4 regions of the Ensifer canadensis genome follow, and region 3 is predicted to be linked to each of the others. Evidence: predicted binding sites of a transcription regulator. Region 3 holds the regulator's gene; each other region holds the start of a gene.
The links. Region 3 encodes PhoB, which activates phosphate uptake and scavenging genes when phosphate is short. Its sites were predicted from a motif close to TGTCATNNANCTGTCAT; they were not measured.

Region 1: the regulator PhoB is predicted to act here: its motif matches at 2,248-2,264, upstream of J3R84_RS18375 (DUF47 domain-containing protein).
Region 2: the regulator PhoB is predicted to act here: its motif matches at 1,993-2,009, upstream of J3R84_RS08080 (UDP-2,3-diacylglucosamine diphosphatase).
Region 4: the regulator PhoB is predicted to act here: its motif matches at 1,781-1,797, upstream of J3R84_RS25455 (DUF1045 domain-containing protein).

What each region holds. Positions count from the first base shown of each region.
Region 1 covers NZ_CP083370.1:3,805,036-3,809,246, forward strand. The annotation lists gene J3R84_RS18360 (GNAT family N-acetyltransferase) at 1-66, opposite strand, end outside; gene J3R84_RS18365 (molybdopterin-synthase adenylyltransferase MoeB) at 66-839, opposite strand; gene recF (DNA replication/repair protein RecF) at 868-1,992, opposite strand; gene J3R84_RS18375 (DUF47 domain-containing protein) at 2,288-2,932, shown strand; gene J3R84_RS18380 (inorganic phosphate transporter) at 2,932-3,936, shown strand; gene J3R84_RS18385 (LysR family transcriptional regulator) at 4,179-4,211, opposite strand, start outside.
Region 2 covers NZ_CP083370.1:1,648,375-1,652,585, reverse strand. The annotation lists gene J3R84_RS08085 (NADP-dependent malic enzyme) at 1-1,885, opposite strand, end outside; gene J3R84_RS08080 (UDP-2,3-diacylglucosamine diphosphatase) at 2,061-2,900, shown strand; gene J3R84_RS08075 (MFS transporter) at 3,006-4,211, shown strand, end outside; gene dgcA (N-acetyl-D-Glu racemase DgcA) at 4,178-4,211, opposite strand, start outside.
Region 3 covers NZ_CP083370.1:150,235-154,445, reverse strand. The annotation lists gene J3R84_RS00720 (aspartate aminotransferase family protein) at 1-1,006, opposite strand, end outside; gene J3R84_RS00715 (GcrA family cell cycle regulator) at 1,428-1,949, shown strand; gene phoB (phosphate regulon transcriptional regulator PhoB) at 2,118-2,801, opposite strand; gene phoU (phosphate signaling complex protein PhoU) at 3,105-3,815, opposite strand; gene pstB (phosphate ABC transporter ATP-binding protein PstB) at 3,872-4,211, opposite strand, start outside.
Region 4 covers NZ_CP083371.1:1,229,313-1,233,523, forward strand. The annotation lists gene phnE (phosphonate ABC transporter, permease protein PhnE) at 1-229, shown strand, start outside; gene phnE (phosphonate ABC transporter, permease protein PhnE) at 239-1,756, shown strand; gene J3R84_RS25455 (DUF1045 domain-containing protein) at 1,882-2,589, shown strand; gene J3R84_RS25460 (alpha-D-ribose 1-methylphosphonate 5-triphosphate diphosphatase) at 2,591-3,730, shown strand; gene phnN (phosphonate metabolism protein/1,5-bisphosphokinase (PRPP-forming) PhnN) at 3,727-4,211, shown strand, end outside.

The sequences.
Region 1 (4,211 bases), 400 kb from region 3:
GTCAAGGATCAGGGCCAGCAATTCCTTGTAGCGATCGAAGGCAGCGTCGATCCTGATGATCTGCATCAGTCTGCGCTCCTGTCCTTGCGCCGGCGATAGCGGATGGTGCTGAATTGCGCCGAGAGAGCGTCATACATCAACAGCCGACCGACGAGTGGCTCGCCGATCCCGGCGATCACCTTGATGGCTTCCATAGCCTGCAATGTTCCGATGACGCCGGTGAGCGCGCCGATGATGCCGGCCTCGGCACAGGAGGGCACGACGCCCGGCGGCGGCGCTTCGGGAAAGAGATCGCGGTAGGACGGGTTCGGTTCGCCATCCGCGCCCGAGCGATAAGGCATCAGCACTGTAAGCGAACCGTCGAAGCGGCCGACTGCACCGGTGACGAGCGGTATGCCGACGGTTGCTGCCGTATCGGCGGCGAGATAGCGCGTGTCGAAATTGTCCGAGCCGTCGATCACCAGATCATATTGGCGCAACAGCGCCTCGGCGTTGTCGGCTGCCAGACGAAGGGGATGCCTCTCGACCACCACATGCGGATTGAGCGCGCCGATCGCTGCCGAGGCGCTCTCGACCTTTGTCTGGCCAATATCGGCCGTGCGGTGGATCACCTGCCGCTGCAGGTTCGACAGCGACACCACGTCATCGTCGACGATGCCCAGCGTGCCGATGCCGGCGGCGGCGAGATATTGAAGAACAGGAGCGCCGAGGCCGCCGGCGCCAATGACGAGAACGCGCGCCGCCTTGAGTTTCTGTTGCCCCCCACCGCCGAGTTCGGGCAGCATGATGTGGCGCGCGTAGCGGGCAATTTCCGATGATTCGAGGCTTGTACTAGTCATGAGCGGACACTTTCCATGATCGGCTCCATCATCCCGATACGCTTCCGTGCTCCACCGTCAGGAACCGGCCGCGATCGCCGAGCGCGTCGAACATCGCACGGTCCGTCCCGGTCATGAAGGCCTGGCCGCCAAGTCCGTCGACGAGATCGAATAGGGCGGCGCGGCGGCCCATGTCGAGATGCGCGGCGATCTCGTCGAGCAGCAGGATAGGAGCGTGACCGGTCATGTCGCCGACGAGGCGCGCATGGGCAAGAACCAGGCCGACGAGCAGCGCCTTTTGCTCGCCGGTCGAGCAGCGCTCGGCTTCCATGTCCTTTTCGCGGTGGCGAATCAGGAGGTCGGTGCGGTGCGGTCCGTCCAGTGTCCGGCCGGCGGCCGCGTCGCGCGCCCGGCCCTCGCGCAGCATGGTGAGATATTGTTCTTCGAGGTCGAAGGCTGGCTTGTGGCTCTCGTCGTCGAGGAAGCCCGCCAGCGCCAGGCGCGCAGATGGAAAGACGCTGTCGCCGGTGTTTCTCTCGACGAGCGCCGTCAGCAGACCCAGCATCTCCTGCCGTGCGAGCGCCATCGACACGCCGAGCCCCGCCATTTCCCGCTCGATGGCAGTCAACCAGGCCGGGTCGGGACGAAAGTCGCTGAGGAGCCGATTGCGGCTACGCATGGCACGGTCGAATTCGCTGGCGCGCTTCCCATGCTCCGGATCGAGCGAAAGCACCAGCCGATCGAGGAAACGGCGGCGATCGGCCGACGGGCCGGTGAAGAGCCCGTCCATGGCCGGCGTCAGCCACAGCACGCGCAGATGGTCGGTCAGCTCATCGACCGTACTCGCTGTCGTGCCGTTCAGCCGCAGGCGTCGTGATTGCCCCTCACTGGTGCCGGCCGTGCCGGTACCGATCTCGACCGGGCCTTCCATGCCCACGACTTCGGCAAAGACCGAGAAGCCGTCGCTTGCGCCGACGCGAGCGACATCGGCATAGGCCGCACGCCTGAGGCCACGGCCTGGCGACAGAAACGACACCGCTTCCATCAGATTGGTCTTGCCGGCGCCGTTCTCGCCGGTCAGCACGACGTGCCTCTGGTCGAGCGCCAGCGACAGCGCCGCATAATTGCGGAACTCGCTCAGCTTCAGGCGATTGAGAAAGACCTTTTGTGGCATTTCGGGTCCGGATTCGACGTCGGCGCCAGTCGCAGCGCCACGCGTCGAACAGGACGTGCAAAGGACGCTGCAACACTTGCTGCATAGCTCCATAAATCGATGCCGATTTAAGGAGCTATGCAGTAGGACGAAAGCGGGCTTTAAGGCAAGACGAAAGGTGACCTGAGTCATTTCCAGGCAAAATTGCGCGATAACGGCGGGGAAAGCCTTATAATCCCAGTCGTTCAGCGCTTTTCTTGATCGCTTGCGTACAATATGACAGCCGCATGACAATCCACGAACGGATATATTTGTGATGCTGGCTTGGTTCCGCAAACTCCTTCCCCGCGAAGACAGCTTTTTCGATCTCTTCGCGCAACATTCGCGTACCGTCGTCGGTGCCGCCGAAGCGCTCGACAAGCTCCTCGCCGGCGGCGACGATCTCGAAAAGCACTGCGACCGGATCGTCGCGCTTGAAGACGAGGCAGACGGTGTCACCCGCGAAGTGCTTCTGGCCGTTCGTCGCTCCTTCATCACGCCGTTCGATCGTGGCGACATCAAGGATCTCATCCAGTCGATGGACGATGCCATCGACATGATGCACAAGACGGTCAAGACCATCCGGCTCTACGAGCAGAAGACCTTCGATCCGGGCATGAAGGAAATGGGCGTCATCGTCGTCCAGGCGGCGCACCTGATCGCCGAGGCCATTCCGCTGCTCAATCGCATCGGCGTCAACCACGGCCGGCTCATCGCCATCGCCGAAGAGGTCACGCGCATCGAAGGCCGGTCCGACGAGCTGCACGACCAGGGCCTGAAGGATCTTTTCCGCCGCTACGGTGCCAACAATGCCATGGCCTACATTATCGGTAGCGAGATCTACGGCGAGCTCGAGAAGGTCGTCGACCGCTTCGAGGACGTCGCCAACGAGATCAGCGGCATCGTGATCGAGAACGTCTGATGGACGCGACGCTCGCCCTGCCGTTGCTCGTCGCCCTCATTGCAATCGCCCTGTTCTTCGACTTTCTCAACGGGCTGCATGACGCCGCCAACTCGATCGCAACCATCGTTTCGACCCGGGTGCTCCGGCCGCAATATGCGGTCATGTGGGCGGCGTTCTTCAATTTCATCGCCTTCCTGTTTTTCGGCCTGCATGTGGCCGAGACGCTCGGACGCGGCATCATCGATCCCGGCATCGTTACGCCGCTGGTGATCTTCTCGGCCCTGATGGGGGCGATCGTCTGGAACATCGCGACCTGGATCTTCGGCATTCCGTCGAGTTCGTCGCATGCGCTGATCGGCGGCCTCGTCGGTGCCGGCCTAGCCCGCACTGGCGGCGATGCCATCGTCTGGACCGGTCTCTTGAAGACGGTCGGCGCCATCGTGATGTCGCCGATGATCGGCTTCTTCCTGGCGCTGCTCCTGATCCTCATCGTTTCCTGGCTGTTCGTGCGCCGGACGCCTTTTGCTGTCGACCGTACCTTTCGGGTGATGCAGTTCGTCTCGGCGTCGCTCTATTCGCTCGGCCACGGCGGCAACGATGCGCAAAAGACCATGGGCATCATCGCCGTGCTCTTGTTCTCGCAGGGCTATCTCGGCTCCGAGTTCTATGTGCCGTTCTGGGTGGTGATCACCTGCCAGGCGGCGATCGCGCTCGGCACGCTGTTGGGCGGCTGGCGCATCGTGCACACCATGGGCTCGAAGATCACCAAGCTCAATCCGATGCAGGGCTTCTGCGCGGAAACCGGCGGCGCCATCACGCTGTTTGCCGCCACCTGGCTCGGCATTCCGGTGTCGACCACCCACACGATCACCGGCGCGATCATCGGCGTGGGTGCCGCCAAGCGTGTCTCGGCGGTGCGCTGGGGCCTTGCCGGCAACATTGTCATCGCCTGGTTCGTGACGATGCCGGCCGCTGCTGCGATTTCGGCGCTCACCTACTTCGCAGTCGATCTGTTCCTGTGACCCTGTCCGCCTCCGGCTGCAATGCCGGGGGCGGGGCTCGCGGTTGGGGAGAGAGCCTCCGCATTGGCGGTGGGACTGAGCGTCATGAGACGATCCAGTTCAGGGAACAGGCGTCCGACTTTCGGTTGCAAGGCTCGTCCGGGATATCCGGCCCGGTCGTGATCGCGACTTGGGCGGCGCCCATCAAGATGTAGCGAATGGGGGTTGCGCATGAACGGTCGCGCCCACAGCCGCGCAGCGGTTCACGGGTCCCAGTGCGGAGGATCGCCAAAGGT
Region 2 (4,211 bases), 1.5 Mb from region 3:
CCATGACGGTGGTCTGGGCGATTTCTTCGGCACTCGGGCAGTAGCTGACATAGGTGTCGGTGAAGAACGTGGCGCCACGCTGCGAGATCAGCAGGCTGAGGGCCGAGAAATCGAGCACGCCGTCGCGCTTGCCGATGATCTGCGAGACGTCGCGCAGGTGCTTGCTGTAACGCCCTTCGACACCGCAGATTAGCGCATCGGCTTCGCCGCGCTTGACGGCAAGCGCCCCAATGACGGTGGTGTTGGTGCGGACGATCGTGCGGGCAGCTTCCGGAATGACACCGAGACGGCCGACGAGGGCGAAATAGTCCTCGACGTAGTCGCGGTAGCGCGGGTCGCCCTCGGGGTTGACCACCTCGAAATCGATATCCGGACGAATGCGCAGGCCGTAGCGACGCAGGCGCGTCTCGATGATCTGCGGACGACCGATCAGGATCGGGCGGGCCGTGCCTTCCTCCAGCAGCACCTGGGCGGCGCGCAGCACGCGCTCGTCTTCACCTTCGGCGAAGATCACGCGGTTCTTCTGCGCATTCTTGGCGGCGGCAAAGACCGGCTTCATGATGAAGCCCGAGCGGAAGACGAAGCGGTTCAGCTTGTCGAGATAGGCGTCGTAGTCCTGGATCGGGCGGGTGGCGACGCCGCTTTCCTCGGCAGCCTTGGCAACCGCCGGCGCAATCCGGAGGATCAGGCGTTGGTCGAAGGGCGAGGGGATCAGGTAATCGGGACCGAAGACCGGCGTCTCGCCGGAATAGGCGCGGGCGGCCACGTCGGACGGCTCCTCGCGGGCAAGGCCGGCAATGGCGCGGACCGCCGCCATCTTCATTTCTTCGTTGATCGTGCTTGCGCCGCAGTCGAGCGCACCGCGGAAGATGTGCGGGAAGCAAAGCACGTTGTTGACCTGGTTGGGGAAATCCGAACGGCCGGTGCAGATCATCGCGTCGGGGCGCGCCGCGCGCGCTGCCTCCGGCATGATCTCGGGCGTGGGGTTGGCGAGCGCCATGATCAGTGGCTTTTCGGCCATCTGCACCAGCAGTTCCGGTTTCAGGACTCCAGCGGCGGAAAGACCGAGGAAAACGTCGGCGCCGCCGATACTGTCGGCTAATACCCGGTTGTCGCTTTCCTGCGCGTATACGGACTTCCATTCGTCCATCAGCACTTCGCGGCCCTTGTAGACGAGGCCTTCGAGGTCGTGCACCCAGATGTTTTCGGTCTTGGCGCCAAGCGTGACCAGCAGATTGAGACAGGCGAGCGCTGCGGCACCTGCACCCGAGGTAACGATCTTGGCCTTGGCGATGTCCTTGCCGGCCAGTTCCAGACCGTTGAGGATTGCGGCCGCAACGATGATCGCGGTGCCATGCTGGTCGTCATGGAAGACGGGGATCTGCATCTTTTCGCGCAACTGGCGCTCGACCTCGAAGCATTCCGGCGCCTTGATATCTTCGAGGTTGATGCCGCCGAAGGTCGGCTCGAGCGCCGAGATGACATCGACCATACGCTCGATGCTCGCCGCGTCGATCTCGATGTCGAAGACGTCGATGCCGGCAAATTTCTTGAACAGGACGGCCTTGCCTTCCATGACCGGCTTGGAGGCAAGCGGACCGATATTGCCGAGGCCGAGAACGGCCGTGCCGTTGGAAATGACCGCGACAAGGTTGGCGCGTGCCGTGTAGTCGGCAGCCGTTTCAGGATTGTCGCGGATGGCGATGCAGGGCGCAGCCACACCGGGCGAATAGGCGAGCGCGAGATCGCGCTGGTTGCCGAGCGGCTTGGTGGGCTGAATTTCGAGCTTCCCAGGGCGAGGGTAACGGTGGAAGAAAAGGGCCTGCTGGTCGATGTCGCCGCTGACCGGACCTGTCTGGGATTTCGTTTTGTCGCCCGTGCTCATAGTCTGCATTCCTCTTTTTTGGACGTGGCCTTGTGGCATGAATTGCGAACCGCGTACAGTTTTTGCGCGGTTCTTTTAAGCCGGTGCGACGAAGCGGCCGGCGTCCGTGTCATCTTCCTGAAACACGAGTCTGGTTTTGACGGGCCCCAGAAGGCTCAATCAAGACGAGGCTGGTATGATGGCGGCACCGCAAATCAATTCCGTAAGACACCTCAGGACGTTGTTCATCTCCGACGTCCACCTCGGCTCCAAGGCCGCCAAGACCGACTTTCTTATTGATTTTCTGCGCCATCACGAGGCTGAGACCATCGTTCTCGTCGGCGACATCGTCGATGGCTGGCGGTTGAAGCGTAGCTGGTACTGGCCGCAGAACTGCAACGACGTCGTCCAGAAGCTGCTGCGCAAGGCGCGCAAGGGCACGCGCATCATCTATATCCCCGGCAATCACGACGAGTTCATGCGCGATTTCCCGGGTGTTCACTTCGGCGGCATCGAAGTGGCGCAGCGCCATATGCACAAGGGTGCCGACGGCCGCAACTATCTGGTGCTGCATGGCGACGAATTCGATGTGGTCGTGCGCAATGCGCGCATCCTCGCCTATCTCGGCGACTGGGCCTACGATACGGCGATCGCCATCAATATCGGCCTGGCCGCCGTTCGTCGCCGGCTCGGCATGCCCTATTGGTCGTTCTCTTCCTGGGCGAAGCTGCAGGTGAAGCACGCCGTCAACTTTATCGGTGAGTTCCAGAAGGTGGTTGCCGACGAGGCGCGGCGGCATGATGCGCAGGGCGTGATCTGCGGCCATATCCACCATGCGGTCATCGAGGATATCGGCGACGTGCGCTACATCAACACGGGCGACTGGGTCGAAAGCTGCACGGCGATCGCCGAACACCACGACGGCACCATGGAACTGATCACCTGGCATCAGATGCGCGGCGGCGTCGCAGAGGCCGAGGGAACGGCCGAAGCCGAACGGCTTCTGGCGCACCTGCTGACGCAACGGGCAGCCTGACGGGAACGCCGGCGAGGGCGCAAGCGTCGCTTGTAGTGAAATCTAGGTTATGGCGATCCGGCAGCGGGCTATGCTATTGCTGGCCGATAGCCATCAGGTTCTCCCATGATTCCCTCCCAAGCGCCCGCAACTGTGGGCCCTCCGCCGCGTCATTTTGCGCTTCGCATCGCCTTGCTCTTCTGCGCTCCGTTGATCGTCAACGGTTTCGCAATGCCGTATTTTCCGGTCTGGTTGAGCACGCTTTCCATGAGCGATTTCGAGATCGGCGTCGTGCTGGCGCTGCCGATGTTCGTACGCGTGATCACCGCGCCAATTGCCGGTGTGATCGCCGATCGGCTCGGAGAGCGCACGATCGTTTTGATCTGGTCAGGTTTCCTGTCGCTGGCGACGGCTTTCGTGCTGTTCTACGCCCGGGAGTTCTGGCCGGTTCTGATCATCTATACGCTGCAATCGGCGGTCTATTCGCCCTATGTGCCGATCGTCGAGGCGATCGCGCTTTCCGGCGTCCGGCGCTGGGGTTTCGATTATGCGCAGATGCGGCTTTGGGGTTCCGTCGCCTTCATCGGCGCAACCATGCTCGGCGGCTGGATGATCGGCATCTTCGGTGGCGACATGGTGCTGCCGGCGATGGCGGTCGGTTTCGGCCTGACGATCCTGATGGCCTTTGCGGCGCCAAAGGTCGGCCGACCGCGGCGCCCGTCACCGATCACGGCGCTGACCGAGCCTCCGCCGCAATCGTTGCGCCAGCTCGATCTGCAGCTATTGCTGATCGGCGTGACGCTGGTGAACGCCAGCCACGCCATGCTCTTCGCTTTCTCGGCAATCTACTGGCAGCATATCGGCTATAGCGGCACGGAGATCGGCATCCTCTGGAGTGCCGGCGTTGCTGCTGAAGTGACGATGTTCATCTTCGCCAAGGCGATCATCCGCCGCTTCAGCGTCTGGACGATGATCCTGTCCGGCTGCTCGCTGGCGGTCGTGCGCTGGATCATCTTCCCGATGGATCTCGGCTTTTCCGGCTATTTCGTGCTGCAGTGCTTCCACGCCTTCACCTATGCGATCATGCACACCGGCATGCAGAACAAGCTGGTGGAGCGCGTCGTCGAGGAGCAGGAGGCATCGGCCCAGGGGCTCTATTTCTTCTACACCGGCATTTTCACGGCGATCCTCACCTTCCTGTCCGGCTATCTCTACGCCTGGTACGGGGTGAACGGGTTCTATTCGATGTCGGTCGTCGCCTTTGCCGGCTGCTGCTTTGCCGTTGCCGCCTGGTATCTTCAGCCCCAGAGGCGTGGTTCCGGCGGAAAGACC
Region 3 (4,211 bases):
TGATGCCGAGCATCAGGCCGTCGCCGCGGATATCCTCGATCACATCGGGGAAACGGTCCTTCAACGACGCGAGGCCCTGGCGGAAGACCAGGGCCACGTCGCGGACATGCTCCAGGAAACCGTCGGCCAGGATGACGTCGAGCACGGCGTTGCCGACAGCCATGGCAAGCGGGTTGCCGCCATAGGTCGAACCGTGCGTACCGGCGACCATGCCGGCAGCCGCCTCTTCGGTCGCAAGGCAGGCACCGAGCGGGAAGCCGCCGCCGATGCCCTTGGCGACAGCCATGATATCCGGACGGATGCCAGCCCATTCATAGGCGAAAAGCTTGCCGGTGCGGCCGACGCCGGACTGGACCTCGTCGAGGATCAGCAGCAGACCGAACTCGTCGCAAAGCGCGCGCAGCTCCTGCATGAATTCCTTGGTGACCGGGCGGATGCCGCCCTCGCCCTGGATCGGCTCGATCAGGATCGCCGCCGTCTCGTCGGTGATCGCATCCTTGAGCGCCGTGATATCGCCGAAGGGAACCTGATAGAAACCCGGGGCCTTCGGGCCAAAGCCCTCGATGTACTTCTGCTGACCACCCGCCGCGATGGTCGCGATCGTGCGTCCGTGGAAGGCACCCTCGAAGGTGATGATGTGGAACTTCTCCGGATTGCCCTTGGCATAGTGGTAGCGACGCGCAGTCTTGATCGCGCATTCGAGCGCCTCGGCACCCGAGTTGGTGAAGAAGACACGATCGGCGAAGGTGACGGCCGTCAGCCGGCGTGCAAGGCTCTCCTGGCCGGGGACCTCATAAAGGTTGGACAGGTGCCAGACCTTCTCGGCCTGCGCCTTCAACGCCTCGACCAGATGCGGATGCGCATGGCCAAGCGAGTTGACGGCGACGCCGGCGGCGAAGTCGAGATAGCGCGAGCCGTCTTCGGCGATCAACCAGACGCCCTCTCCTCGCTCGAAACGCAACGGCGCACGCATGTAGGTGTCGTAAAGCGGCGTGGTTGCAGTCATGGCGAGCCTCTCCTTCATTGCTATCGGCATCGATCCGAGCCCCTGTTGAGCGCGGCAAAAAATTAAAAATGCCGCCTTGCGGCGGCGCAGGCACTATTCCTATTTCGCAGCGCAATGTCAACAAAACCAAGCTTTGCAGTGCGGTCGGACAGGTCTGATCCATGCGACGAAAAAATCACGCGACGGGGCTTGCAAAAATGCAACGCCCACCGAGCAAGTTGGGGAAAACCAAGAAATCGATTCGGCGCGATTCGCGGGACTCTTGCCACGGAGTCCGCCGGTCAGTAGGTTAATGTTCAATTACTAGACGCATGCGGCGGGCCTAGTCACCAAAAGTGTTATCGCGTTGCAGCTCCGGAGCCTGTCCGGAGCGTGGTGAGAGATTCTGTCATCGCCAACGCTGAGAACGGAGAGTGCAGAAATGAACTGGACTGACGAGCGGGTGGAAAAACTGAAGAAGCTTTGGTCCGAGGGCCTGAGCGCGAGCCAGATCGCGGCACAGCTCGGCGGCGTCAGCCGCAATGCGGTCATCGGCAAGGTTCACCGGCTGAGCCTGCCCGGCAGGGCCAAGGCTGGCGGAACCACCGCCGCGACCCGGCCGAAGCAGCGCCCGACTTCGGCGCCGCGCGCTCCGAACTACGCTTCGCGCGTCACGACACGGACGGTTACCCGTGCGGCCGGCGCGACCGTGCTCAAGGAAGAGGTCGAAGTCGATCTCGTCGCCGAACAGGATTTCCGCATCCAGACGGATGTGGTCGTGCCAATGTCGCGCCGCCTGGAGCTGACGCAGTTGACCGAGCGCACCTGCAAATGGCCGATCGGCGACCCGCTCAAGGAAGAATTCCACTTCTGCGGCAACGATTCCCCGGAAGCTTCGCCCTATTGCACATTCCATGCGCGGCTTGCCTATCAGCCGACCTCCGAGCGCCGTCGCGCTCGCTGAGACGACCGAAAACCACATGCAGAAAAGGGGCCGCACGGCCCCTTTTTTATTGGCTGCTGCATGTTTCCCTGGTTCGTATTCGCTTCAAGGAAACATGCCGCAATTCAAGATGCAACAGCGACCTTTGCGCGTCCATTAAGATGCGCGGCGCTGCAGTGGCCGGCTGGCTCAGCTTTCGAGCGAGTAGCCGGCACCGCGAACGGTGCGGATGACATCAGGCATGCTCGAGAAATTCAGTGCCTTGCGCAAGCGACCGACATGCACGTCGACGGTGCGCTCGTCGACATAGATATCGTGGCCCCAGACGCCATCAAGGAGTTGCGAGCGCGAGAACACCCGGCCCGGCGACGACATCAGGAATTCGAGCAGGCGGAATTCCGTCGGACCAAGGCGGACCTCGCGGGTGCGGCGATGCACGCGATGGGTCTCGCGATCGAGCTCGATGTCGCCGCAGCGAAGCAGCGTCGAGAGGACCTCGGGCTTGGCGCGCCGCAGCATCGCCTTGACACGGGCCATCAGCTCCGGGGTCGAGAACGGCTTGACGACATAATCGTCGGCGCCGGTGGCAAGGCCACGAACCCGCTCGCTCTCCTCGCCGCGCGCCGTCAGCATGATGATCGGCAGGCGCTCGGTTTCCGGACGTTGGCGCAGCCGGCGGCAAAGCTCGATGCCGGAAACGCCCGGCAGCATCCAGTCGAGGATCAGGAGATCCGGGAGGCGCTCCTGTAGGCGGATCTCCGCCTCGTCTCCGCGCAGGATCGTATCAACATCGAACCCTTCGGCTTCGAGGTTATAACGCAGCAGGACACTCAGCGCCTCTTCGTCTTCGACAACGGCGATTTTCGGCAACATCAGGCAACGTCTCCTTACCCAGAGCGTCTCGCGTTCGATCGAACGCAAAGAGATGCTCGAACATATAGAATCTGGAGCACTCCGCGCGTTTTCATAGGCACGCGCGAAAACGTATAGCTTCAGACGCAGTAGAGCAGGGCCGCAACCAGGGCTGCGACCGGAGCAGGTTCATAAGCAGGCACTCGAACGTATCCGGGTCTTAAAGCGCGTCGCGATCTCTAAGATGCGCTTGTTGTGCTTTAAGTTCTTGTTTTTGCACATGTCGTTATCGCAAAACCGCTGCGCACTTTTGCGCGACATGCGTTAGTCCTTCACGGCACCCAGCGTCGACGTATTGTCGTCCTTCGGACGCTCGCCTTCCGGCTGCGCGCCCGTCGCCATGTAGTAGATCGTCTCGGCGATATTGGTGGCGTGGTCGCCGATACGCTCGATGTTCTTGGCACAGAAGAGAAGATGCGTGCAGGGCGTGATGTTGCGCGGATCTTCCATCATGTAGGTGAGCAGCTCGCGGAACAGCGAGGTGTAGATCGCGTCGATCTCCTCGTCGCGCTCGCGGATGCTGTTGGCCTTCTCCGGCGAGCGGGAAGCGTAGACGTCGAGGACTTCCTTGAGCTGCACCAGCGCAAGCTCTGCCAGGTGTTCGAGACCGCGCGCCAGCTTGCGCGGGATGCCGGAGCCGGCAACCGCGATGACACGCTTGGCGTTGTTCTTGCCGAGGTCGCCGACGCGCTCCAGATCGGACGCGATGCGGATCGATCCCATGATCTCGCGCAGGTCGGCAGCAACGGGCTGGCGCTTGGCGATGGTGACGATTGCCTTTTCGCCGATCTGGCGTTCGGCTTCATCGAGGATGGTGTCGTCGGAGATCACCTTCTGCGCCAAGGCGAGGTCAGAATTGACAAGCGCACGAACGGATTCGCCCACCATCTGCTCGGCAAGCCCGCCCATCTCGGAGATGCGGCGCGTGAGATATTTCAGTTCTTCGTCGTAGGCGGACATTATGTGCATGGACATAGTCTTCGATCCTTGCGGGCGCGTTCAGGAAACGGGGTGAAGAGGAGCTTCGGCCATCAACCGAACCGGCCCATGATGTAGTCCTGGGTACGCTGGTCATCCGGATTGGTGAACATCTTGTCGGTGTCGTTCTCCTCGACAAGATTGCCGAGGTGGAACATGGCAGTGCGCTGCGAAACACGCGCCGCCTGCTGCATCGAGTGGGTGACGATGACGATCGTGAAGTTGGTACGCAGCTCGTGGATCAGTTCCTCGACCTTGGCCGTCGCGATCGGATCGAGCGCCGAACAGGGCTCGTCCATCAGGATCACTTCAGGGCTGACGGCAACGGCGCGCGCGATGCACAGACGCTGCTGCTGGCCGCCCGAAAGACCGGTGCCCGGCTCCTGCAGGCGA
Region 4 (4,211 bases), on a different replicon from region 3:
CTATTTCCTGCTTCGCCTCGAGATCAACGTACGCGCCTCGACCATCATCGGCGCAGTTGGCGGCGGCGGGATCGGCGAGTTGCTGCGTCTGTCGATCGGCCAGGGCCATCAGGCAAAGACACTGGCGATCGTCATCCTGCTGTTTGCAACGATCTTCGCCGTCGACCAGTTTTCCGCATGGCTGCGCCGTCGCCTCGTCGGCGACCAGGCCTTCCAGCTTGCCCAGTAGGTGCGCATCATGACCTCCACGACCAGATTAAGCGCTCTCGAAATGGATGCGATCGCATCGCGTCACCCGCACTTGCTGCAGGGCTCCTCGAACAAGCGCCTGCGCACGATTGTCATCAGTGTCGGCCTCGTCGCTTACCTCATCTTCAGCTGGTGGTTCTTTTCGATCGGGCATGTTCTGGGCAACGCCAATTGGGGCATTGCCGGGACCTATCTCGCGGATTGGGTCTCCTACGAGGTTCGGCCCGAGATCAAGATCGCCCGCGACAAGACGATGACGCTCGATTACCAGCGCAACTCGCCGCTTGGGCCAAATCCGAATCCGGCATGGGTGGAACTCGACAAGGAAACCGTGACCCGAAAAGTCGAATTACCCGCTGCAACCGCACAGACTGCAAAGCCCAAGACGACGTCATCCTTCAGCTTCATGGCGCCGGGTTCAGCGCTCGGCGCGGCCAATACGCCAAGTGAGCAGAACCGCGTCGAAATGCGGACCGAGGAAATCATCACCAGGGCCGTCATCACCTATGACAGGTCGACGAAGATCGAAATTGCCGACGGACTCGTCAAGGCAACCCATCGTGGCGAGACGCTGACGATGGCCGTCGATGGCCAGGACACGGTAACCCCTCAGGGTGCCCTCCCCGCCTGGGCCACGCAGAAACGCCCGGGCGAGAAGATCACGCTCGCCTTTGGTGCAACTGGTTGGGCCGACGTCGAAGGTGACGACATCTCGATCCGCAATCGCTTCTTCGGCTGGGCCAATTTCCTCTTCGACGTCCACTCACCGTTCTTCGGCAAGGGCTATGGCGATATATTTTCGTTGATCACGAGCGGCGAGCGCATCGAACCCACGCGCTCGAACCTGTCGCTTGCCTGGAACAACATCCTCTACAACGCCGAATGGCAGCATCTGGATGTGTGGACCAAACTGCTGCAGACCGTGGTCATGGCCTTCGTCGGCACGCTTTTTGCCTCGCTGGTCGCGTTCCCGCTCTGCTTCCTGGCGGCGCGCAACATCACCCCGAATTTCCTGACGAACCAGCTCGCCAAGCGCTTCTTCGATTTCCTGCGTTCGGTGGACATGTTCATCTGGGCATTGTTCTTCACGCGCGCCTTTGGCCCGGGACCGCTTGCCGGCATGTCGGCAATTTTCTTCACCGATACAGGCACCTTGGGCAAGCTCTACTCCGAGGCTTTGGAGAACATCGACGACAAGCAGCGCGAAGGCGTAAAATCCGTCGGCGCCACCCCGCTTGCCGTGCAACGCTTTGGCGTCCTGCCGCAGGTCCTGCCGGTATTCGCCAGCCAGGCGCTCTATTTCTGGGAATCCAACACGCGTTCGGCAACGATCATCGGCGCTGTCGGCGCCGGTGGCATCGGCCTGAAACTCTGGGAAGCGATGCGTACCAACTCCGATTGGGAAAATGTCGCTTATATGGTGCTTCTCATCTTGCTGGTCGTGTTTATTTTCGACAGCATCTCGAACGCCTGCCGCTCGCGACTGATGGGGCAGAAGGCTCATTGACGAGAAGAATTTTTGCAGCGCGGCCATCATGATGTTGTCATGGAAATCGGCTAGCTGCGCATCGCATCCCGCGAACAATCGACCCGCCGTTCCGGCGGGCCGGTCGATACAAGAAAGTGAAGACCGTGCGTTATGCAATCTACTTCGCGCCGCCGGCAGACGACCGGCTGTCGCAGACGGCGGCCCATTGGCTCGGCCGTGATGCCTTTACCGGCGAGACCAATGAACTTTCAGCGTTAGGCAGCCTTGATGCCGCCACGCGACATGCACTGACTGCCGACCCGCGACGCTACGGCTTTCACGGCACTCTCAAGGCCCCCTTCACACTTGCCGAAGACCGCAGCGAAGCCGAGCTGGTCGCAGCCTTCGAAACGTTTGCCGACAACCTTGAACCCTTCGAGATCCCTCAACTCACGCTCCTTCAGCTTGGCCCGTTCTTCGCGCTGGTTTCCGCGAACCACTGCGAGGCGTTGCAGGAATTCGCGGCGCAGGCCGTGCAAACCTTCGAGCCGTTTCGGGCGCCGTTGTCGGACGTGGACATGGCGCGACGCAACCCGGACAAGCTTCCGGAGCGGCAGAGGGAATACTTGAGAAAGTGGGGATACCCCTATGTTTTCGAAGAATTTCAGTTTCACCTGACGCTGACCGGGCCGGTACCCGGCGAGACAGCGAAACCAATGCGGACCGTGCTTGAGAGCACCTTTGCTGATCACATCGGCAAGCCGCTTCACGTCACGTCAGTTGCGCTCTTCGTCGAGCCGCACCGTGGCGCACCGTTCCTGGTCCATTCCCTGCTGCCGCTCCGCGGCGCGACACAACGAAAGATCGCATGAGATGAGCAAAGAACAAGTCCTGACCAATGCCCGCATCGTTCTCGAGGACAGTATCCTCGACGGCTCGGTGCTGATCCGCGACGGCAAGATCGCCGATATCTCTCATGGCACGACCAACACTGGTGAAGACTTCGAAGGCGACTACCTTCTGCCTGGCCTCATCGAGCTGCACACCGACCACCTTGAGGCACATTACTCGCCGCGGCCCGGCGTTCGCTGGTTGAAGATCGCCGCGATCCAGGCACACGACGCACAGGTCGTCACGTCTGGCATCACCACCGTATTCGACTGCCTGCGCCTTGGTTCGGACGAAGACGGCGGTTTCCAGAAGGGCGAAATGCGCAGCATGGCGGACGCGCTGGCCCAGGCCAAGCAGGAAGGCCGCCTGCGCGCCGACCATCTGATCCACCTGCGCTGCGAGGTTTCGACATCGGACGTGCTCGATCACTACGAGGACTTCCAGAACGATCCGCAGGTCAAGCTCGTCTCGCTGATGGACCACGCACCGGGGCAGCGCCAGTTCCAGACGATGGACCAGTACACGCTCTACTACAAATCCAAGCGCGGCCTGTCGGACGCCGAATTCGGAAAATTCGTTGAACGTCAGCAGGCGCTTTCGGCGAAGTATGCCGGCCCGCACCGCGATGCGCTCGCCAAGGCCTGTGCTGAGCGCGGCATTACCATCGCCAGCCACGACGACGCCACGATCGCCCATGTCGACGAATCTATCAGCTACGGCATCAAGCTCGCCGAGTTCCCGACCAGCTTCGAAGCGGCGGAGGCCTCCCATCGCGCCGGTCTTAGTGTGCTGATGGGCGCGCCCAACATCGTGCGCGGCAAGTCGCATTCGGGCAATATCGCCGCCCGTGACCTTGCCGACCGCGGCGTGCTCGACGTGCTTTCGTCCGATTATGTGCCCTTCAGCCTGATCCACGCGCCGTTCGTGCTCGCCGATGAGCTTGAAGCCATCGACCTGCCGAAGGCGATCGCCATGGTCAGCACCACCCCTGCCCGCACCGTCGGCCTCGATGATCGTGGCCGGATTGCCGTCGGCTTGCGCGCCGACATCGCGCGTGTCCACAGGCAGGAAGGTATTCCAGTGGTGCGTTCGGTCTGGCGCGAAGGTCGGCGTGTCGCATGAGCCAGCTCGAACTTAGGCGTGGCGCGCTTGTCGTCGTCGTCGGCCCGAGCGGGGCCGGCAAGGATAGCGTCATGGGCTTTGCCGCCCGACACTTCTGCGACTGCTCCGATGTCCACTTCGTTCGCCGCGTGATCACGCGGCCGTCGGACGCCGGAGGCGAGGTGCATGAAAGCGTTTCAGTCGCCGAATTCGTCGACATGGAGCAGGCAGGCGCCTTCGCTGTGTCCTGGGACGCGCACGGCCTGAAATACGGCATTCCCGAAGACGTTCGCCGCAATGTCGAACACGGCACCACGGCAATCGTCAACGGCAGCCGAAGCGCCCTGCCGGCGTTCCGCGCCGCCTTCGGCAACATCGCCGTCGCGGTCATCACGGCCGAGCCCGCCGCGCTCGCCAAGCGTCTTGCCGAGCGCGGACGCGAAAGCGAAGAGGACGTGTTGCGCCGGCTCTCGCGACAGGTGCCCGACGTCACATCGGGACC